One region of the Streptomyces sp. NBC_01465 genome, then DNA from elsewhere that is predicted to be linked to it. Evidence: riboswitches for the same ligand, from Rfam matches in the RefSeq annotation. Region 1 holds a riboswitch; each other region holds the start of a gene.
The links. Region 1 has a riboswitch for cyclic di-AMP ahead of OG707_RS02750 (C40 family peptidase). Riboswitches for the same ligand answer to the same signal wherever they lie in the genome.
Positions count from the first base shown of each region.

Region 2: it holds a riboswitch for cyclic di-AMP, as region 1 does, so the genes downstream of both, OG707_RS20765 (M23 family metallopeptidase) here and OG707_RS02750 (C40 family peptidase) in region 1, are expected to answer to the same signal.
Region 3: it holds a riboswitch for cyclic di-AMP, as region 1 does, so the genes downstream of both, OG707_RS34850 (C40 family peptidase) here and OG707_RS02750 (C40 family peptidase) in region 1, are expected to answer to the same signal.

Region 1 is NZ_CP109467.1:630,272-637,404, reverse strand. Features, by position in the region: gene OG707_RS02785 (8-amino-7-oxononanoate synthase) at 110-1,270, shown strand; gene OG707_RS02780 (DUF397 domain-containing protein) at 1,274-1,516, opposite strand; gene OG707_RS02775 (helix-turn-helix domain-containing protein) at 1,528-2,394, opposite strand; gene OG707_RS02770 (ATP-binding protein) at 2,628-3,059, shown strand; gene OG707_RS02765 (LysR family transcriptional regulator) at 3,056-3,961, opposite strand; gene OG707_RS02760 (LysE family translocator) at 4,034-4,663, shown strand; gene OG707_RS02755 (DUF6328 family protein) at 4,632-5,135, opposite strand; gene OG707_RS02750 (C40 family peptidase) at 5,193-5,666, opposite strand; cyclic di-AMP (ydaO/yuaA leader) riboswitch at 5,670-5,845, opposite strand; gene OG707_RS02745 (hypothetical protein) at 6,137-6,445, opposite strand; gene OG707_RS02740 (ATP-dependent Clp protease proteolytic subunit) at 6,453-7,067, opposite strand.
Region 2 is NZ_CP109467.1:4,397,908-4,405,040, forward strand. Features, by position in the region: tRNA gene OG707_RS20730 (tRNA-Met) at 301-374, shown strand; gene OG707_RS20735 (hypothetical protein) at 439-825, shown strand; gene OG707_RS20740 (GNAT family N-acetyltransferase) at 756-1,511, opposite strand; gene OG707_RS20745 (hypothetical protein) at 1,581-1,931, shown strand; gene OG707_RS20750 (PLP-dependent cysteine synthase family protein) at 1,993-2,997, shown strand; gene OG707_RS20755 (MFS transporter) at 2,994-4,211, shown strand; gene OG707_RS20760 (PP2C family protein-serine/threonine phosphatase) at 4,292-5,428, shown strand; cyclic di-AMP (ydaO/yuaA leader) riboswitch at 5,653-5,786, shown strand; gene OG707_RS20765 (M23 family metallopeptidase) at 5,798-6,844, shown strand; gene OG707_RS20770 (aldo/keto reductase) at 6,962-7,133, shown strand, end outside.
Region 3 is NZ_CP109467.1:7,474,352-7,481,484, forward strand. Features, by position in the region: gene OG707_RS34845 (cellulase family glycosylhydrolase) at 1-1,357, shown strand, start outside; gene OG707_RS34850 (C40 family peptidase) at 1,439-2,308, opposite strand; cyclic di-AMP (ydaO/yuaA leader) riboswitch at 2,314-2,467, opposite strand; gene OG707_RS34855 (nuclear transport factor 2 family protein) at 2,611-3,027, opposite strand; gene OG707_RS34860 (PadR family transcriptional regulator) at 3,099-3,674, shown strand; gene fusA (elongation factor G) at 3,714-5,735, opposite strand; gene OG707_RS34870 (hypothetical protein) at 5,878-6,033, opposite strand; gene OG707_RS34875 (LysR family transcriptional regulator) at 6,093-7,025, shown strand; gene OG707_RS34880 (FadD7 family fatty acid--CoA ligase) at 7,036-7,133, opposite strand, start outside.

The sequences.
Region 1 (7,133 bases):
GCCAAGGAGGATTTGAACAAGAGACCCTGTTCAGGGTGTGTGTATTGCCACACCCTGACCTCGGGCGGCCGCCGCTAGGGTCTGTGGACTGCCTACAAAAGGAACGGCCATGCCTGGTGAGTCTTCCGACGCGTTCTCAGGGTTCGACTGGATCGACGCAGCGGCCCGGGGGCGCGAGGCGGCCGGTCTCGTACGCACCCTGCGCCCGCGCCCCGCGGTGTCGGACCTGCTCGATCTGGCGAGCAACGACTATCTGGGGCTCACCCGCCGCCCGGAACTGACCGGTGCGGCCGCCGAGGCCGCCCGCCGCTGGGGCGCGGGGGCCACCGGCTCGCGTCTCGTCACCGGCACGACCGAGCTGCACACGGAACTCGAGCGCGAACTGGCCGAGTTCTGCGGCTTCGAGGCCGCCCTGGTCTTCTCCTCCGGTTACGCCGCCAACCTGGCCGCGCTCACGGCGCTCACCGCCCGCGACGGACTGATCGTCTCCGACGCGGGCAACCACGCCTCGATCGTCGACGGTTGCCGGCTCTCGCGCGCCGAGACGGCCGTCGTCCCGCACGCCGATCCCGAGGCCGTACGCAAGACGCTCCAGGCGCACGGTGGCCGCGCGCTCGCCGTCACCGACTCGGTCTTCTCCGTCGACGGCGACGCCGCGCCACTGCCCGAACTGGCGGCCGTATGCCGGGAGGTCGATGCCGCACTGCTCGTCGACGACGCACACGGTCTGGGCGTTCTCGGCGCGGGCGGCCGGGGCGCGGTCCACGCGGCGGGCCTGGCGGGCGACGCGGACGTGGTCGCCACCGTCACCCTCTCCAAGTCGCTGGGCAGTCAGGGCGGCGCGGTCCTCGGACCGGCCCGGGTCATCGACCATCTCGTCAACGCCGCCCGCACGTTCATCTTCGACACGGGCCTCGCCCCGGCCGCGGCCGGGGCGGCCCTGGCAGGGCTGCGGCTGCTGCGCGCCGAACCCGCCCTCGCGGTGCGTGTCCGTACGGTGGCGAGCTCGCTGCACCAGGGGCTGACGGCCGCCGGTCTGACCGCGCTGCGGCCGCAGGCTGCCGTCGTCTCCGTGCAGGCGCCGTCCGCGGACTCCGCGGTGCGGTGGGCCGCCGACTGCCGGAGTGCGGGTCTGGCCGTCGGGTGTTTCCGTCCGCCGTCGGTGCCGGACGGCATCTCGCGGCTGAGGCTCACCGCACGCGCCGACCTGACGGATCGTCAGATCGGCGCGGCGGTGGACACGATCATCGCGACCGCGCCGGTCGCGTAGCCGTCAACCCAGGCTGCCGGGCGCCTCGTTGCGCACGGCGGCGAGGAAGGTGGTCCACGTTCCGGGCGTGAAGAGCAGCGCGGGGAACGAGACATTCTTGGAATCGCGTACGGCCAGCCGGCCGCAGCCGAGCCGTGCCGCCTCGAGACAGTTGTTCATTCCTGTGCTGCGGCTGCTGCGCCGCCATTGCGCGCCGTACAGAGAAGTGGAAGTGCTGGAAGAGGTGTTCGCATGATGCGCGGACATGATGCCTCCCCTTACACGCCGTCACCGATCCCGGCGATGAGCTCCAATGAGTGTTGTGGCGGAAGAGCGAGCGCCTGAATGGTGCGGAACGCGGCGCTGTACGCCTCAAGGTCTTCTTTCCGCTCGAGGTAGAGGCTACTCGTCAAATGGTCGAGAACAACCACATCCAGATCAGCAATGTTCGGAAAGGAGAAGATAATGAAAGGACCGGTCATTCCGACGTAGCCGCCGATGGCGAAGGGCAGTACCTGCAGCCGTACATGCGGCAGTTGAGCGGTCTCCGTCAGATGGCGCAGCTGTTCCGCCATCACCCCGCGGCCGCCGACCGGCCGGCGCAGCACGGCCTCGTCGATGACGGCGCTGAGATCGAGCGGGCACTCCGTCCTGAGCACCTCCTGGCGGGCCACCCGTACGTCCACCAGTGAGTCGACCGTGTCCTTCGGCAGTTCCGGCAGCTGCTGCAGCGAGGCGCGGGTGACGGCCCGTGCGTACTCGGGTGTCTGCAACAGCCCGGGCACCGCAACGGTTTCCAGGGTCCGCGCGGTGTGCGCCTGCGACTCCAGGCTGATGAAATCGCGGTACTGCGGCGGCAACAGACCGCGGTACGCGTGCCACCAGTGGGGCCCCTCGCTGCCGCCCGCGCCCGACAGCGCGGTGAACAGCGCCCGTTGCCCCGGATCGTGCACCCCGTACGCGTCGAGGAGCAGCGCCACGTCGGCGCTCTTCACCCCGCTGCTGCCCGTCTCGATCCGGCTGATCTTCGACTGGTGCCAGCCGACGAGTTGTGCTGCCTGACTGCTGGTGAATCCGGCCCGCAGCCGCAGATTCCGCAATTCCTCCCCCAGCTTGCGGCGTCGCACCGCAGGACCGTTGCCCATGGGCTTCTCCTCACACTTCTGCCACGCGGCGATGGGCCAGTCTGCCGCCCAAATACGGTCTCTCGTAGCAGAGTTCATCACTTCGGGCGACAGATATATGCACATCTTGGTGGATCGCCGCCGATGGCGGCACGATGAGTGGCACTCTGGCGCGAAGCACAGTCCGAGGCCGTCCTCGAAGGACATCCGCAATTCGTCGGAGCCGGCCCCGGTGGGAAAGGGACAGCGTCGCCATGGCAGACCACCAGGAAGCATCCGTCACTCTGCCGAGCGAGCCGGGCTCGGTATCCTCCGCGCGTCGCTATGTCGCCAATGTGCTGGCCGAATGGGGACTCCCGACCGAAGCCGAGATCTCCGACACGGTCCGGCTGATCGTCTCGGAACTGGCGACCAACGCCGTACAGCACACCTTCGGGCAGTCGCCCACCTTCACGGTCGACGTCCAGCTCGACCGCGACGAGCAACTGCGCATCGGCGTCACCGACAGTCACCCGAGATGGCCCCAGCGGCTGCCGGCCGCCGTCCAGCAGGACAACGGCCGCGGCATGGTGATCATCCGCTGGCTGACCGCGGAGTGCGGCGGGCGGCTGACCGTCACCCCCACCCCCGAAGGCGGAAAGACGGTCTGGATCGCGTTGCCGTGGACGGCGGCGGTCGGCGGCTAGCCCCGCCCGAACCCTCCCCGCAGCAGGGCCCGGAGCGTGTCGGCGGCCGGGCTCTCCTCGCCCGTCCGGTACGCGACCGAGATCGTACGGCGGTACGCGGCGGGCTCCAGCTGACGCACCCCCAGCGGCGTCGCCGACATCGCCGCGACCATCTCCGGCACCACCGCCACCCCGATCCCCGCACTGACCAGCGCGCACACCAGGGCGTACCCCGGCGTCTCGCACACCACGGCGGGCGTCGCCCCCGCCGCGGCCAGCGCCGACTCCACGCCCTGGCGGGGCGGATGCGCGGGCGCACTGCTGATCAGCGGCTGCCCGGCGAGATCGGCCACCGGCAGCCGCCCCGCCCCACCGGCCAGTACATGACCCGGCGCGGTCACCAGCACCAGCTCCTCCACCAGCAGCGTCTCCAGCGCCACCCCCGAGGGCGGCGGCGCGGAAGCGGCGGGGTCGTACGCATGGGTCAGCGCCAGGTCCGCGTCGCCCGCGGCCACCGCACTCACGCCCTGAGGCGGCTCGTAGTCGGCGAGGGTCAGCTCCACGTCCGGATGGGCGCGGCGGAAGGAGCTCAGCACGGGCGGCAGCAGATGGATGCCCGCGGTGGTGAAGGTGCCCACTTTCAGCCGGCCGCCGGAGAGCCCGGCCAGCCGGGACAGCTCGTGGCGGGCCCGGTCCATCTCGTCGAGCACCGTACGGGCCCGCGCGGCCAGCAGCTCACCGGCCGCCGTCAGCTTGGCGCCGCGATGGTGTCGTACGAGCAGAGTGGCGCCCGACTCCCGCTCCAGCTTGGCGAGTTGCTGCGAGAGCGCGGGCGCGGTGTAACCGAGGCGCGCGGCGGCCCGGGTGATCGAACCGGCCTCGGCGACGGCCACGAGCGCGGCGAGCCGCGTCGGGTCGTACATAAGCGTTCCTTTAGGCAGACCCAGAAGATTGCAAGTACACGTTAAGGCCTCGCACGGTCCAGGCTGTACTGCATGGACGCTCAACTGCTCGCATTCACCGGAGTCGCCGCCGGCATGGTCGCCATGCCCGGCGCGGACTTCGCCGTGGTCGTACGGAACGCACTCGCCTCCCGCAGCTCCGGTGTCGCCTGCGCGGTCGGCGTCGCAGGGGGCCTGCTCGTGCACACCGCGCTGGCTGTCGCGGGCCTCGCGGCCGTCCTCGTCGCAGTGCCCGTCCTCTTCCGTACGCTCCAGATCGCGGGCGGGATCTACATCCTCTATCTCGGCTGCCGCGCACTCCACAGCGTGATCCGCCCCGCGCCCGCCCTGCCGGAGAGCGAGGAGAAGGCCACCGACGGCATCGGCCGGTGCCTGCGCCAGGGCTTCCTCACCAATGTCCTCAACCCCAAGGCGCCGGTGCTCTTCCTGAGCCTGCTGCCCCAGTTCGTCCCGCACGGGGCGCCGGTCCTTCCGCGCACGCTCCTGCTGGCCTCGATCGTGGTGGCACTCGCCCTCGTCTGGTTCCCCGCCGTGGCGCTGCTGGTGGACCGGCTCGGGCACTGGCTGCGGCGGCCGCGTACGGCCAGGACGGTCGAGGGTGTCACCGGGACCGCGCTGGCCGGTCTCGGAGTCATCCTGGTGGCCGGTTCCGCGTCTCACTGAGCCCGCGTCCGACCAGCCACGGCAGCAGCGCCCACAGCCCGCCGCAGACGAGCAGAGTCCCCGCCCCCGCCGCGATGCCCTCCGGCATCCCGTGGACGACGTCGACGACCAGCAGCACCGCACCCGCCAGGGCGAGTGCCAGCACCGCCATCCCCGTGCCCGCGAGCCGCGAGGACACCGTCACGATCCGCTCCTTCGCGCCCTGCCCGAACAGGGCGCGGTGCAGGGCGGCCGGTGCGGTGAAGAGCCCTGCCGCCACCACGGTGAGCAGCAGGGTCGTCACATAGGTCCCGCGCTCGAAGGAGTCGAGCTCGGGAAAACGGGTGGTGAAGGCGAGGGTCAGCAGGAAGGCGAAGAGGAACTGGACGCCGGTCTGGACGACCCTGAGTTCCTGGAGCAGCTCGACAAAATTGCGGTCGGCACGCTCCATGCGTGTCTCGTCGCGTTCCGGTCCGGGACCCTCGTCAGTCATGCCGGAGCGAGTATCCCGCCGGCCGGAGGTCATGCCCCCGGCCGGTGGGCCCCGGCGTCAGCGCACGCGTCCGTACCAGACGCTCTTCGTCCAGATCTTCTCCAGCTTGACCACGGAGCCGGTCTTCGGAGAGTGCCAGATCTTCCCGCTGCCGGCGTAGATCCCGACGTGGTAGACGCTCCGCCCGGAGTGGAAGAAGACCAGGTCGCCGCGGGTGCGGCTGCCGGACGAGATGTGGCGCACCTTGTTGTACTGCGCCTGTGCCGTGCGGGGCAGGCTCCTGCCCGCCTTCTTGTACGAGTAGAGCGTCAGCCCCGAGCAGTCGAACCGGGACGGGCCGGCGGCCCCGTACTTGTACGGAGACCCCTTCTTCGATGCGGCGACGTTCAGTGCTTTCGTCGCGAGCGTGGCCGCCTGGGCCTCGGATGCGGCTCCCGGCGCCAGCAGTGTGCCACCGACAGCGGCGGCAGTGAGCACCGTTACGGCGCTGGTCCGGGACAGCAGGGACGGAACACAAATCCGCGCAGTCATGCGCAACCCTTCGTCAACCGCCTGTGAAGGATGACCTGTCGGATTCGGACTGGCGAAGATGCCCGGCCGCCTGCTGGCGGCTTCACCCCAAGGGCCGACCCCGAACTCGGATCGGACCCGTACTGCCTGGGTCCTCCACTCCTGCCGATGCACTCCTGTCGACCAGACGTCCGGGACGGCGGCAGGACTCGACGTCCGCCCGGACCGCCCCGCCGAGGTGGCGGGGGCTTGTCGTCTGCAGGGATCTTGACCCATGAAGTGTCGGATTTCCGAGCGTTACCTGCCGTATGTGAGGCTCGTCACGACTGCCCCGTTCGGGTGGACAGAGCTCCGGCGGTGTCGAGTGTCGAGCCCCCGACGACCGCCGCACCAGGTGCGGAATCGATCATTCCGTACTACGCCTAGGTGGGCTGCGCAACTCATTTAGTACGCAGCGGCTACGCCCGTCTACGCCATCCGGGGGAGGTGGATCAACTCCCCGACGGGGGCGGCACGGTGACCCGCCCCGCCCGGCGCTCCCCGTCCAGCACCCGCAGGGCCGTCGTCAGGGTCCCTGCGTGGAGCCGGTCCTCGCCCCGGGTGTGCATCAGCGTCAGGGCGTCACGGAGTGCGGCGGCCCGGGCGACCAGGGCCTGGGCGGCCCGCAGCGCCCCGTAAGTGTCGTGGCCGCGGGCCGGGTTGATCCGTCCCAGCTGGTCGACCACTTCCAGATAGCTGTCGATGAACTCGCCCTCGGCGCGCGTCAGCGCGGGCAGCGGCGGCAATTCCGGTGGCAGCATCCGCGGGTCACCTCGCGGCCAGTACGTGATCGACCAGTCCGTACTCCTTGGCCGCGACGGCGTCGAAGACCTTGTCCCGCTCGATGTCCGCGGCGATCTGCTCCGGGCTGTGGCCCGTGTGCGTCGCCAGCATCGAAGCCATCAGCTCCCGCATGCGCAGCAGCTCCAGGCTCTGGATCTCCAGATCGGAGGGCTGCCCGTGGACGGGCTCCTCGATGGCGGGCTGCTGTACGACGACCCGCGCACCCGGCAGCGCCGCCCGCTTGCCCGGGGCGCCGGAGGCCAGCAGCACGGCGGCGGTCGAGGCGGCCTGGCCGAGACAGAAGGTCGCCACGTCGCAGGTGACGAGCTGCATCGTGTCGTAGATCGCGGTCATGGCGGTGACCGTGCCGCCCGGCGAGTTGATGTAGAGGGTGATGTCCCGGTCGGGGGCGGCGTACTCGAGATGGATGAACTGCGCGATCACGTCATTGGCCGAGGTGTCGTCCACGGCGGTGCCGATGAAGATGATCCGCTCCTCGAACAGCTTCGAGTAGGGGTCGAGGGTGCGGGTTCCCGTGGTCGTGCGCTCGGTGAACTCGGGCAGTACATAGCGGGCACTGGGGGCGGCGGGGCCGTGCATGGGCATACCTCTCCTCGGGCGGCGCCTCTGTAAAAAATGTACAGGACGTACAGGGCGTTATGATGG
Region 2 (7,133 bases), 3.8 Mb from region 1:
CCCCATCGCCGGGCAGCAAGTCCGGTTCGATGTGCAGGAGTTGGGTTCCACCCCGGCGACCGGCGTGGGAACTGCCCCGTATCGACAAGGGATTCGGGACGTCCGGCGCGCAGACGCCGTCGCCCTCCGCGACGCCTACCTCGGCCCCCAGTGCGACGGCCTCCGCGACCGCCTCGGCCGCCGCGGGCGCGCTCCTCGCCGCCGGAGCCGTCCTGGCCTGGTTCGGCGTCCGTCGCCGGCGCTCGCACAGTCAATTGGTAGGAGGCCCCTCCCCGCGTGCCGTAAGGTTGTGTTCACCGACGCGGGGTGGAGCAGCTCGGTAGCTCGCTGGGCTCATAACCCAGAGGTCGCAGGTTCAAATCCTGTCCCCGCTACTTGTAGGACGAAGGCCCGGCACGTCATGTGCCGGGCCTTCGTCGTGTTGGGGAGGGGTCTCCTGTGTTCGGTGCGCTGCGGGTGGGGCTGTCGGTGCTGCTGTTGCTGGAGGTCGTGCCGTCGGCGGTCGTCGGTGTCACCCGCGCCCGGGTGGGGCGCGAGCGCCTCGACCAGCTGACGCGGACCGGCGTGCTGGAGGGCCGCCGGATGTGGCTCGTCACGCTGCTGGGCGTCGTGCACACGCTCGCCGCGGTGGGGATCGTCGCCGGGATCCGGTCGCCCGCGGCCGGGGTCGCCGGTGCCGGGGCCGAGGTGATCGTCTTCGGCTGGGTGCTCTCGCGGCAGCTCGCCGCGGGGGACCGGGGGCGGGCGCTGCTGGCCTACACGCTGTTCCTGGGGATGGCGGTCGCCGTGCTGGCGGTGGACGCGGCGGCGCTCAACTCCCGGTAGGAGAGGCCGAGTCGGGCGTAGAGGCCGATCGCCGAGGCGTTGTCGCCGTCGACCATCAGGGCCGCTGTGCCATGGCGGGCGAGGGCCTCGTTCAGGGTGTGCGCGCAGACCGTACGGGCCAGACCGCGGCCCCTGGCGGAGGGGTGCACCGCGACCCCGGTCAGGAGCCCGACGGTGGGGGACGACCAGGCCAGGGCCGCGGTGGCGAGCAGGGTGCCGTCGTCGTCCCGTACGCCTGCCCAGGACTCCACGCCGGGAATGCCCGGCAGCGCGGCGGAGGAGGGGAAGGCCTCCGCGAGGAGCGCGGTGATCTCCGGATGCGCCTCCTCGGAGAGCCATTCCGCCTTGTCACCGGCGACGGGGACGGCGGCCGCCGTCGACATCCAGCCGAACGTGTCCTCCACCGTCAGGGCCGGTATCGCCGCCGCGAGGGCCCCGACCAGGGCGGCGTCGCCGAGCGGGCGGTACGTCGGGCCCAGATCCGGGAGCAGTTCCCGTACGAGAGTGATCGCGGGCCCCGGCGGCCCCGACACCGCGAGCCGGTCCCGGCGGCAGAGGTCCGGGGCCGCCACCGCGTACGCCCCGCCGTCCGCGCTGCGCCAGGCGCGGCTCGTCGTGAGGTCCCGGGCGGCCCAGATCAGCAGCTCGTCGGCGGGGAGCGCGGTGGTGGAGTGGATCTCTCGCATCCGGCGAGCGTGCGCCTGGCCCTGATGCAACGTCAAGGAACGACTGCGGGGAGTAGTGTCGCATGCGCTATGAGTGACGTACGGGCAGTGGTGATGCGGCGGGCGGCCGCCGTGGTGCTGCTGCTCGCGCTCTGCGCGCTGCTGGTCAGCGTCTGCTGCCACGACGGCGGGAACCACGGGCCGGTACGCGTCACCGCGAGCGCTGCCGCCGACGGGCATCACTGTGCGGGGGACGCGGGCGGGGGCGACGAGCATCTGGCGGCGCGGCCCGCTGGTGGGGCGCATGTCTGTGAACTTCCGCTGTGGGGCGGAGTGTTGGAGCCGCGGTATGCGCGGGGTGTGGAGTGCGTCCGCGAGCAGCGGGCCGGGCCTCCGGGGGCGCGGCGGTTGTTGATCGCGCTCGGGGTGGACCGGAGCTGAGGGGCTGTTCCGCTCCCGCCTGCTTCTGTTCCAGCTCCAGCTCCGGAAGGTTTGTGCGTACGTGATCAGCGCTGTGGGGAACACCCCTGTCCTGTGGATCGACGAGTCCCCGGGGGGTGGCGGGTTCTGGGCGAAGCTCGAAGGGTTCAACTTCGGGGGGATCAAGGACCGGGCCGCCCTGTACATGGTTCAACAGGCGCGGCTGCGGGGTGAGTTGAGGCCCGGTGCGCCCATCGTCGAGTCGACCTCGGGCACGCTCGGGCTCGGGCTCGCGCTCGCCGGGGTCGCGTACGGGCACCCCGTGCAGGTCGTCACCGACCCGGGTCTCGAACCGATCGTCGAGCGGATGCTGGTCGCGCACGGGGCGCGGGTCGATGTGGTCAAGTCGCCCGCCAAGCAGGGTGGTTGGCAGCAGGCGCGGCGCGACCGGGTCGCCGAGCTGGTCGGGGCGCAGGAGGGTGCCTGGTGCCCGGACCAGTACCACAATCCGGACAATCCGGCGGCGTACGGAGGACTGGCCGCCGAGCTCGCCGAGCAGCTCGGACCGATCGACGTGCTGGTGTGCGCCGTCGGCACCGGCGGGCACTCGGCCGGGATCGCGCGGGCGCTGCGCGCCGGCGGCATGAGCGGACTCGAACTGGTGGGCGTCGACAGCGTGGGGTCGGCCATCTTCGGGCTGCCGGCGGGGGAGCGGCTGATGCGCGGGCTCGGGTCGTCCATCCATCCGGGGAACGTGGATCACGCGGCCTTCGACGAGGTGCACTGGGTGGGTCCCGCCGAAGCCGTACGGTCCGCGCGGCGGCTGGCGGCGCGGCAGTTCGCCACCGGCGGGTGGAGCGTGGGGGCCGTCGCGCTGGTGGCCGGATGGCTGGCGCGGACCAGGCCGCGGGGGACGCGGATCGTGGCGGTGTTTCCCGACGGTCCGCAGCGGTACTTCGACACGGTCTTCAGCGATGAATTCTGTGCGCGGCACGGGCTGTTGGAGGCGCACGCGCCCGATGAGCCCGCGTCGTACGACGGCCGGGTCAGCGGCTGGACCCGGCGCGCCCTGGTGCGTGTGCGGTGATCGGGGTGTGGCGCCAGGCGCGCGGATTTGATGTCGCGGTGCGGCTGCTGCTGGTCAACCAGCTCACCATCAACCTCGGTTTCTACATGCTCATGCCGTTCCTGGCCGAGCATCTGGCGGGCGGTCTCGGGCTCGCCGCGTGGGCCGTCGGCCTGGTCATGGGCGTACGGAATCTGTCGCAGCAGGGGATGTTCCTGGTGGGCGGCGCGCTCGCCGACCGCTTCGGGTTCAAGCCGCTGATCGTGGCCGGGTGCGCGCTGCGGACCGTGGGGTTCGGGGCGCTGGCCTTCGTCGAGTCGCTGCCGATGCTGATCGCGGCGTCGCTCGCGACCGGGCTCGCGGGGGCGCTGTTCAACCCGGCGGTGCGCGCCTATCTCGCCGCGGAGGCCGGTGAGGAGCGGCGGGTGGAGGCCTTCGCGCTCTTCAACGCCTTCTACCAGGCGGGGATTCTGCTGGGGCCGCTCGTCGGCGTCGCGCTGCTCGGCGTCTCGTTCCGGCTGGTGTGCGTGGTGGCCGCGGTGCTCTTCGCAGGGCTGACCGTGCTGCAGCTGGGGCGGCTGCCGGTGCGCGAGGCCGCCGCGGTCGGCTCGGCTGCCGCCGAACGCGGTCAGTTCCGTACCGTCCTCGGAAACCGCACCTTCTGGCTCTTCGCCGCCGCGATGACCGGTTCGTACGTCCTCCAGTTCCAGGTCTACCTCGCACTCCCGCTCGCCGCCGGCAGCCGCTGGGCCACCAGCGCGCTGTTCGTCGTCTCCGGACTGGTCACGCTCGGCGGCCAGTTGAGGATCACCGCCTGGTGCGCGGCGCACTGGACCCGCGAACGCTGCCTGGTCGCCGGACTCTCGCTGATGGGCGCCGCCTTCGTCCCCCCGGCGCTCCCGGGCGCGGGGGTGGCGGGGCTGCTCCTCTGCGCGGCCGTCCTCGCGGTGGGGACCGCGGTGCTCTACCCGTACGAGATGGACACCATCGTCGCGCTCTCCGGGGGCCGCTGGGTCGCCACGCACTACGGCCTCTACAACACCGTCTGCGGGATCGGCATCACGCTCGGGAACCTCGGGACGGGCTGGCTGCTCGGCTCGTACGGACAGACCGTGTGGCCGGTGTTCGTGGTGGTGGGCCTGGGGTGTGCGATGGCCGTGGGGCTGCTGGGGCGCGGCGGGCGGCTGGCACCCGCGCCCGCCCCGAGGGTCCCCCGGATGGCGGAGGCCGAATAGCCGGACGGCGCGGCTCCGAGGAGCCTGAGTGGGGCGCGGTACCGTCCGCAGCCGTGTACGGACCGGGCAGGAGAGACGCGGTGGGGCAGCGAGCAGAGAGCGCGGGGGTACGTCTCTTCGTGCGCGTGCTGCCCGTGCTGCTGATCGTCGCCGGGGTCTGCTTCGACCTGGTGACCCCGGCGAACTACACCGCGTCCCCCCTCTTCTCCGCGGCCCCTCTGATCGCCGCGCCGTTCTTCAGCACCGCGGCCACCGTCCGGATCGGGATCATCTCGGTCGCGGTGGTCGTGGGGCTGCGGATCTACAACCGCGAGACGCTGACGGTCGTCTCGCTCTCCGAGCTCTTCACGGTGGTCACCGTGGTCGTGCTCGCCGTCTTCATCAACGTCGTCATCCGCCGCAGCGGCGAGCAGCTCGCCTCCGCCCGCGTCATCGCCGAGACCGCCCAGCGCGCCGTGCTGCCGCAGCCCGCCGACCGGATCGGCGGGCTGCACATCGCGGCGCGGTACGAGGCCGCGCAGGCGGGCGCGTTCATCGGGGGCGATCTGTTCGCCGTACAGGAGACGCCGTACGGGGTGCGGCTGGTGGTCGGTGACGTACGCGGGAAGGGGCTCGACGCCGTCGAGGCGGTGGCCGTGGTCATCGGCGCCTTCCGCGAGGCGGCCGAGCAGGAGTCCACCCTGGAGGGGGTCGCGCTGCGGCTGGAGCGGGCGCTGGCGCGGGAGGGGAGACGGCGCGACGGGCTCGACGCCTTCGAGGGGTTCACGACGGCGGTGCTCGGGGAGATCCCGCGGGGGCTCGGTGTCGTACGGCTGGTCAACCGCGGGCACCCCGAGCCGCTGATGCTGCACGCCGACGGGGCGCTGGACGCGCTCGCGCCGACCAGCCCCGCACTGCCGCTGGGGATGGCCGAGTTGGGGAGCTGGCCCGACCGCGCCGACACCTGGCCGCTGCCGGCCGGGTCGACGCTGCTGTTCTACACGGACGGGCTTTCGGAGGCGCGGGACAAGGCCGGGGTCTTCTACGACCCGGTCGGGCGGCTGCGCGGGCGGATCTTCCCCGGGCCCGACGCGCTTCTGGACGCGCTCACCGACGACGTACGGCTGCACACGGGGGGCGGGTCGACGGACGACATGGCGCTGCTCGCGGTGGGGCGGCCGGGGGACGGTCAGCCGGAGCGGCGGCTGACCGTGGACATCGTCCGGCACAGTCCGTAATCGAAGGACGACCCAGACAAGCAACTGCATAACATTTGATGCACTGTCAGAAAACAGGGGTTTCGATTGGGACTGGCAAGTCGACATGTTTCAAGGCCTTCTGTCCCGTTAAGTCCAGGCCAAAGGCGTTAACGATCAGTCGGAACGGCTTGGAATCAGGCCCCCGCGTCTATTAACGTTCGATAACGCAGCGCGGTCGTCCCAGCCGTCGCAAGAGACGGCACCGTGCGCATGCGCCGAATTCCGCAAGGGAACCGGGGAACCACCAATTGGGGTGAATCGGGCTGAACCTGGCCCGTAGGAGACCTTCCTGCTCCGAACCCGTCAGCTAACCCGGTAGGCGAGAAGGAAGGAAAGGAGCACGCCTCCGTGGCGTCCAACAACCCTGCCCCTGAAGCCCTTTATGTCCCGAATGACCGTGACGCGTTCGGCTTCGGAGGTGACGGTGGCGGCGAGACCTGGGACGAGTGGAACCCCACCGAGGACTCCGTCCGTCCGGTCCGCGGCAGACACCGTGTCGCCAAGCAGCGCGGCGGACTCGCCCGCAGCTCCACGGTGTTGGGTGTCGGCGTCATCGCGGCAGTCGGCGCCGGCGGCATAGCCAGCGCCGAGGGCAAGGCCCCGGTCTCCATATCCCTGCCCGACCTCCCGGCCTCGGTCACCGACCACCTGCCGGAAGTCATCAAGGCGGACATCGCCCCGGACTCCGCTTCGGGTACGGAAACGAACACCACGCCCCTCTCCACCGCGGGCCTCACCACCAGCTCCTCCGGCCAGGGCACCACGGACGCCGGCGAGACGCTGCGCGCCCGGATCCTGCAGCAGGCCGAGCAGCAGCAGGCCGGCGCGGACGCCGAGGCTCAAGCCGCCGCAGAGAAGGCGGCCGCCGAGAAGGCCGCCGCCGAGGCGAAGAAGAAGCAGGACGCGGCCGCCGCCAAGGAGGCCGCCGCCAAGAAGAAGGCCGCCGAAGAGGCGGCGAAGAAGGCGGAGGCCGAGCGCCTCGCGAAGCTGGCCGCCAGCTACTCGCTGCCCGTCGCCTCGTACACCCTCACCTCGCACTTCGGCGACGCCGGTTCGATGTGGTCCTCCGGCTACCACACGGGTCTGGACTTCGCGGCTCCCACCGGCACCCCGATCAAGGCCGTCCACAGCGGCACGGTCAAGTCGGCGGGCTGGTCCGGCTCGTACGGCTACCGCACCGTGATCGTCCTCGACGACGGTACGGAGCTGTGGTTCTGCCACCAGTCCTCGCTGAACGTCAGCGCCGGGCAGAAGGTCACCACGGGCGACGTCATCGGCCGCGTCGGCGCCACCGGCAACGTCACCGGCCCGCACCTCCACCTCGAGGTCCGGCCGGGCGGCGGCGACCCGATCGACCCGATGGCCTGGCTGCAGGCCCGCGGCATCAACCCCTGATCCCGCACCCCCAAAGACACCGGCAGTCCTGGCGGCAACCCCCCCCCGACGCCAGGGCTGCCGGTTTTGGTGTACCCGGAACGGAATAGGCGGACCGGGGCGGAGGTTGATCAACCCATGACTTCTCTCCGTACGCTCGGATCGTCCGACCTCTCCGTCTTCCCGCTCGCCCTCGGCGGCAACGTCTTCGGCTGGACCGCCGACGAGGCGCAGTCCTTCGCCGTGCTCGACGCGTATGCCGCGGCGGGCGGCAACTTCATCGACACCGCCGATGCGTACTCGGCCTGGG
Region 3 (7,133 bases), 6.8 Mb from region 1:
TGTGCCCTGCACCGGCGCGCCGTCCGAGAACAAGCCGCCCTCGGTCAATCTGACCAGCCCGCAGGACGGCGCCTCGTTCGAGGCCCCGGCCACCATCGGCCTGGCGGCGACTGCAAGCGACGCGGACGGCTCGGTCGGCCGGGTCGAATTCCTGAACGGCAGCACGGTCATCGGCTCGGACACCACCGCTCCGTACGCCTTCGCCTGGACCAACGTCACTCGCGGCAACTACGCGCTGAGCGCGCGCGCCGTCGACGACGACGGCGCGACGACGACCTCCGCCCCTGCCAAGGTGGCCGTCACCGGCCAGGACGCCGGTGGCCCGGCTCCGGCCCTGCACGTCTCGGGCAACCAGCTTCGGACCGCGAGCGGCGCCACGTACCGGCTGCTCGGCGTCAACCGCTCCGGCGGCGAGTACGCCTGCTTCCAGGGCAAGCCGGTGTTCGACGGCCCGGCGGACCAGGCGAGTGTCGACGCGATGAAGGCGTGGAACATCCACGCGGTCCGACTGCCGTTGAACGAGGAGTGCTGGCTGGGTACCGCCGATGTGCCCGCGGACGGCGTCAGCGGCGAGGCGTACCGGCAGGCGGTCAAGGACTACGCGGATCTGCTCGTGGCCAACGGGATCAACCCGATCCTGGATCTGCACTGGACCTACGGACAGTACGGCGGTCCGGGCGCCGGCTGCGCGGACGCCAAGGCGACCTGCCAGAAGCCGATGCCGGACGCACAGTACACACCGGCCTTCTGGACCCAGGTGGCCCAGATGTTCAAGGGCAACGACGCGGTCGTCTTCGACCTGTTCAACGAGCCCTACCCGGACGCCGCGAACAACTGGTCGGATGCCACTGAGGCTTGGACCTGCCTGCGCGACGGCGGCACCTGCACGGGTATTGACTACAAGGTCGCCGGGATGCAGACCCTCCTCAACGCGGTACGGGACACCGGCGCCACCAATGTGGTCATGACCGGCGGCCTGACCTGGACCAACGACCTCACCCAGTGGCTGACCTACAAGCCGGTCGACCCGGCCGGCAACCTGATGGCTTCATGGCACTCGTACAACTTCAACGCCTGCGTGACGGCGGCCTGTTGGGACAGTCAGATCGGCGCGGTTGCGGCCCAGGTGCCGGTCACGGCCGGCGAGGTCGGCCAGAACACCTGCGCCCACGACTATCTCGACCAGGTGACGGACTGGGCGGACAGCAAGGGTGTCGGCTACCTGGCCTGGACGTGGAATCCGTGGGGGGTGTGCGCCGGCAGCGGCAATGACCTGATCGCCGACTGGAACGGCACGCCCACCAGCACGTACGGCGAGGCGTACAAGGCGCACTTGCTCACGCAGAATCCGACCTGACCTGACCTGACGCGGCGCGCGAAAACGGCCTGCCGGACCCCTCGGGGCCCGGCAGGCCGTTCGCTTTCGAGCGCTGGAGACTCAGCCGATGCGGCCGGCGAAGTCCGGGGTGTAGTTGGAGATCGTGTCGTAGATGACGCCGGAGCTCGGGTTGGCGGCCTGCACGAACTTGCCGTCGCCGATGTAGATGCCCACGTGGTAGACACCGGCGTCGGTGCCGTCCGAGGACCAGAACAGCAGGTCGCCCGCCTGCAGCGAGTCGAGCGAGACGTGCGTGCTGGCCGCGGCCTGGTCGTTGGCCACGCGCGGGATCGAGATGCCGGCCTTGGCGAGCGCGGCCTGGGTCAGGCCGGAGCAGTCCCAGCCGGAGGTGTCGGAGCCGCCGTAGACGTACGGGGTGCCGATTTGCGACTCGGCGTAGGCGGTCGCGGCGGCCATGGTGCCGGACGCGGTGGTGCTGCTGGAGCTCGACGTGGTCGAGGTGGAGGTCGAGGCCGACGAGGCGGACGAGGAGCTCGACGAAGTCGAAGCGCTGTCCGACGACGTCGAGGAGCTCGTGTCGGAGGAGGAGCTGCTGCTGGTGGCGGTTCCGGTGAGCTTCAGCACCTGGCCGGGGTAGATGTGGTCGGCGCCGTCGGTCAGTTCGGACTTGTTGAGCTCGTAGAGCTTCTCCCAGCCGCCGCTGACGTTCTTCTTCTTGGCGATGCCGGAGAGCCAGTCGCCCGCCGCGACGGTGTACGTCCCGGCGCTCTTGGCGGAGCTCGTGGAGGTGGCGGTCGCCTGGGTCGCGGACGCGGAGGCGGTCGTGGCCTGCGCCGGGGCGGCGGACGCGGTGGTCGCGGAGACCAGCGGGATGGCCAGGCCGACCCCGGCGAGGCTCATTCCGGCGACCAGGCGGTGGACGCGGGTGCGGCGGGGCCTGCGTGCGGTCACGTCATTCGTGGGCAGCATGAATCTGCGTTCCTCTCCCACGCCTGCGAGGTGAGCTGTCGGATTCGGGCTGGAGCTGCCCGGCCGTGCGCTGCACGGCTTCACCCCTAGCCGCGATCGCTGGATCGCGGCGACTTACCTGGGTCCCCCGCTCCTGCCGTGGTGCGGTGCGTTGATGTCCTGACCTCTCCGGCGGCAGGACTCGGCGTTCCGGAGAGATTGGTTCCGCTTGAGTGCGGAGGTTGCACGCTAAACAGGTCGTGAGGAAATGCGCAAACCCCAATGGAATTGCTCACATTGACCGCGAGCGGCCCACAGATTGCTCACAGCTGGGTGTGCATGGGCGGATTGTCCCCGGTGGCTTCGCGGGCGATCTGCTCGAACTGGGCGCCCATCGCGGCGGAGAGCGCCTGGGCTGCCGACAGGGGGCGGACCATGACCGTGAAGTCGTCGATGAGGCCGTCCTCGTCCAGGTGGAGGAAGTCGCAGCCGGTGATCGCGCGGTCGCCCACGCGGGCCTCGAAGACCAGGGCGTGGTCGCGGCCGTCTGTGCTGTTGATCTCCTTCACGTAATGGAAGTCCTCGAAGACCCGGGTGACGCCGCGCAGGATCGCCGCCGTCATGGCCTTGCCGGGGTACGGCTTGAAGGCGACCGGGCTGGTGAAGACCACGTCCTCGGCCAGGAGCGCCTCGATCGCGGTGTGGTCGCCCGCTTCTACGGCCGTGCGGAAGGGGAGCATGCTCGTCACCTCATGGTCAATTTGTTGAATAGGTGCGAGTAACAGTAATCGCATCGATGTAGCGTGTCCATATGTCCCTGAAGTACGCGGTGCTCGGCGCACTCCTGGAAGGCGAGGCGTCCGGCTACGACCTCGCGAAGATCTTCGACGTCTCCGTGTCGAACTTCTGGGCGGCGACGCCCCAGCAGCTCTACCGAGAACTGGAGCGCCTGGCCGCCGACGGGCTCATCGAGGCGCGGGTCGTGCCGCAGGAGCGCCGGCCGAACAAGCGGATGTTCACGCTGTCCGCGACCGGCAGGGCGGATCTCGCCGCCTTCACCGCGAAGGAGCCCCGGCCCACCGCCGCCCGCGACGAGCTGATGGTGAAGGTGCAGGCCCTGGACGTCGGCGACGTCGACGCCGTGCGCGGTCACATCGAGGAGCGCATCGGCTGGGCGCAGGGCAAGCTCGCCCGCTACGAGCGCGTACGGCAGCACCTCCTCGGCGAGTTGAGCGAGGAGGAGTTCCTGCGCGACAGCGACCGGATCGGGCCCTATCTGACGCTGATGCGCGGCATGTTCTTCGAGGAGGAGAACCTGCGCTGGGGGCGCCGGGCCCTGGAGATCCTGGACCGGCGCACCGCAGCGCGACGCGGACAGCTGCCGTGATCCGCGAGGTCCGCGGATCACGGCAGCACCTGGCCCGGGCTAGCCGGCCTTCACTCCGTCCGGTACGGGTGCGTAACCCGTCGGACGGGTGGTGAAGGTTCCGCGGCCCTGGGTACGGCTGCGGAGCCGGGACGCGTAGCCGAACAGTTCGGCCAGCGGGACCGTGGCCGTGACCACCGCCGTCGCACCCCTCACCGTCGAGCCCGACACCCTGCCGCGCCGGGCCGCGAGATCGCCGAGCACCGAGCCCACGGCGTCCTCGGGCACGGTCACCGTGACCTCGGCGACCGGCTCCAGGAGCGCCATCGCCGCAGACCGCAGCGCCTCGCGGAGCGCGAGGCGGCCCGCCGTACGGAACGCCAGGTCGGAGGAGTCCTTGGCGTGGGTCGCACCGTCCGTCAGGACGACCCGCACCCCCGTCACCGGATGCCCGCCGAGCGGACCCGCGGTCAGCGCGTCACGGCAGCCGGACTCCACCGCGCGCACGAACTCGCGCGGCACCCTGCCCCCGGTCACCGTCGACTCGAAGGTGAAGTGCCCGGCGTCGTACGGCAGGACGTCGAGGACGATCTGGGCGAACTGGCCCGCCCCGCCGTCCTGTTTGACGTGCCGGAAGGTCAGGTCCGACACGCCCCGTACGACCGTCTCCCGGTACGACACCCGCGGCCGGCCCACCGTCACGTCCAGCGTGTGGGCGCGACGGAGCTTCTCCACCGCGACTTCGAGGTGGAGTTCACCCATGCCCGAGAGCAGGGTCTGGCCGGTCTCCGGATCGGTCCGCGCGCGCAGCGACGGGTCCTCCTCGGTGAGGCGGGCCAGCGCGTCGGCGAGCCGGCCGGTGTCCGTGCCGCGTACCGCCTCGACCGCGACCGAGACGACCGGATCGGGTACGACCGGAGGCTCCAGGAGCAGCGGAGCATCCGGTGCGCACAGGGTCGCCCCCGAGCGCGCGGCCTTCACCCCGGCCACGGCGACGATGTCCCCGGCCACCGCCAGCTCCGCCTCCGCGTGCCGGTCGGCCTGCACCCGTACGATCCGCCCGATGCGCTCGGTACGGCCCGCGCCCGTGTCCAGCACGAGGTCCCCCTTCCTGATCGTTCCCGTGTACACCCGCAGATAGGTGAGGCGGCCCGTCGGGGTCGCCGCCACCTTGAAGACGAGCCCGGCGAAGGGCTCCGCCGGGTCGGCGGCGGCCCGGCCCGGTACCGGTGGTACGTCGAGCGGCGACGGCAGGTACGCCGTCACCGCGTCGAGGAGCGGTTCGATGCCGACGTTGCGGTACGCCGCACCGCACAGCACCACCACGCCGCCGCCGTCCGCCCCGAGCGTGATCGCTCGCAGCGCGGCGGCGAGCGTCTCGTCGCTGAGCGCGGAGTCGTGGACGTACTCCTCCAGGGCCTTCGCGTCCAGACCGGCCACGGCCTCGTCGAGTACGGCACGACGCACTCGCGCCTCCGCCAACAGCCCGTCGGGCACGGGCTGTTGGGCGTACGCACCGTCCCAGGTCAGCGCCCGCATCCGTACGAGATCCACGACACCCGTGAAACCGGACTCGCGCCCGACGGGCAGCTGCACGACCAGCGGGACGGTGCCCAGCCGGTCGCGGATCGAGGCAACCGCCGTGTCGAGGTCGGCCCCGGCACGGTCCAGCTTGTTGACGAACGCGATCCGCGGAACGCCGTACCGGTCGGCCTGCCGCCACACCGACTCGGACTGCGGCTCCACGCCCGCGACCGCGTCGAACACCGCGACCGCGCCGTCGAGTACACGCAGCGCGCGCTCCACCTCGTCGGCGAAGTCGACGTGCCCTGGTGTGTCGATCAGGTTGATCCGGTGACCGGCCCAGTCGCAGCTGACAGCGGCCGCGGAGATGGTGATCCCGCGGTCGCGCTCCTGCGGATCGAAGTCGGTGACGGTCGTGCCGTCGTGGACCTCGCCGAGACGGTGGATCGCGCCGGTCAGGAACAGGAAGCGCTCGGTGACGGTGGTCTTGCCCGCGTCGACATGGGCGAGGATGCCCAGGTTGCGGACGGAGGAGAGAGGAAGGAGTGGGGTGCGCACGGCCGGCGCCTTTCGGGTCGGGCGGGGAAAGCTCAGGGCGGCGCGATACGGGGACGAACAGGGTGATGCGACATGCGAGCAGAGCAGAGGGCTCGCTCGGGTCAGGGGTTCGTCACGGAATCCGGTGAGGGCCGCGCAGCCGTCACCAGGCGCGCGGAGACACCGGCATCACGTCGTAACGCGTACGGGGAGCAGGGGCGGCGATCGTGTTGCTGCGGTGTCGCATGGCCGGTGCTCCCTTCGCGTGCGTGATGGTGGCGTGCAGGACGAGCGTAGTGATCCCCGCGCGGCGGGGCATCGCATTTTTGCCTGCACAGGGCTGGCTGGGGCCGAGTTGTTGATCTTAGGATCGGCTCCATGCTGTTTCGCCAGCTGGAATACTTCGTCGCCGTCGCCCGCGAGCGGCACTTCGCGCGTGCGGCCGAGTCCTGCTACGTGTCCCAGCCCGCGCTCTCCGCGGCGATCGCCAAGCTCGAGCGCGAGCTCAATGTCACGCTGATCAACCGGGGGCACAACTACGAGGGCCTCACCCCGGAGGGCGAGCGGCTCGTCGTCTGGGCCAAGCGGATCCTCGCCGAACAGGACGCGTTCAAGGCCGAGGTCGCCGCCGTCCAGTCGGGCATCACCGGGACACTGCGGCTCGGCGCCGAGCCCACCGCCTCCACCACGCTGGCCCTGCCCGTCGGGGCGTTCTGCTCCGCGCACCCGCTGGCCAAGGTGCAGGTACGGTCGCGCCTTTCCACCAAGGAACTCCTGCGCCAGATCAGCGAGTTCGAGCTGGACGCCGTCATCGCCCACCTCACGCCCGGCGACGAGGAGGGCCTCGTCGTGACGCCGCTCTACGAGGAGCGGTACATGCTGCTGGTGTCGAGCGACCAGCTCATGCCGCAGACCCACACCATGACCTGGGCCGAAGCCTCCCAGCTGCCCCTCGCGCTGCTCACCCCCGACATGCGGATCCGCCAGCTCATCGACGGCGTGTTCGCGCAGAACGGGGTCGTGGTCACCCCGCAGGTGGAGACGGACTCGATCGCCTCGCTCTACGCGCACGTCGGCGTCGGCGAGTGGGCGAGCATCGTGCCGCACTCGTGGCTGCGCGCGATGCCCGTCATCGGCAGGACGCGGGCGGTGCGGCTGGTCGAACCGGACGCCCGCGCGCAGGTGTCGGTGGCGATCCACGCCGCCACCCCGGGCTCGGTCGCCGCACGCGCCTTCGTGAGCGCGGCCACGGGGCTCGCACTCGACGACTTCTTCGATCAGCCGCTGGCCGCCGAGCACCGCGTACGGTAACCGCCGGCCGTCAGCGCACGTACGCGGCCTCCACCGCCCGGCGGTCCAGGCCGCCCTTGGCCGTGTGGGGAAGGGAGCCCACGACCTCCAGGCTGCCGGGCACCTCGA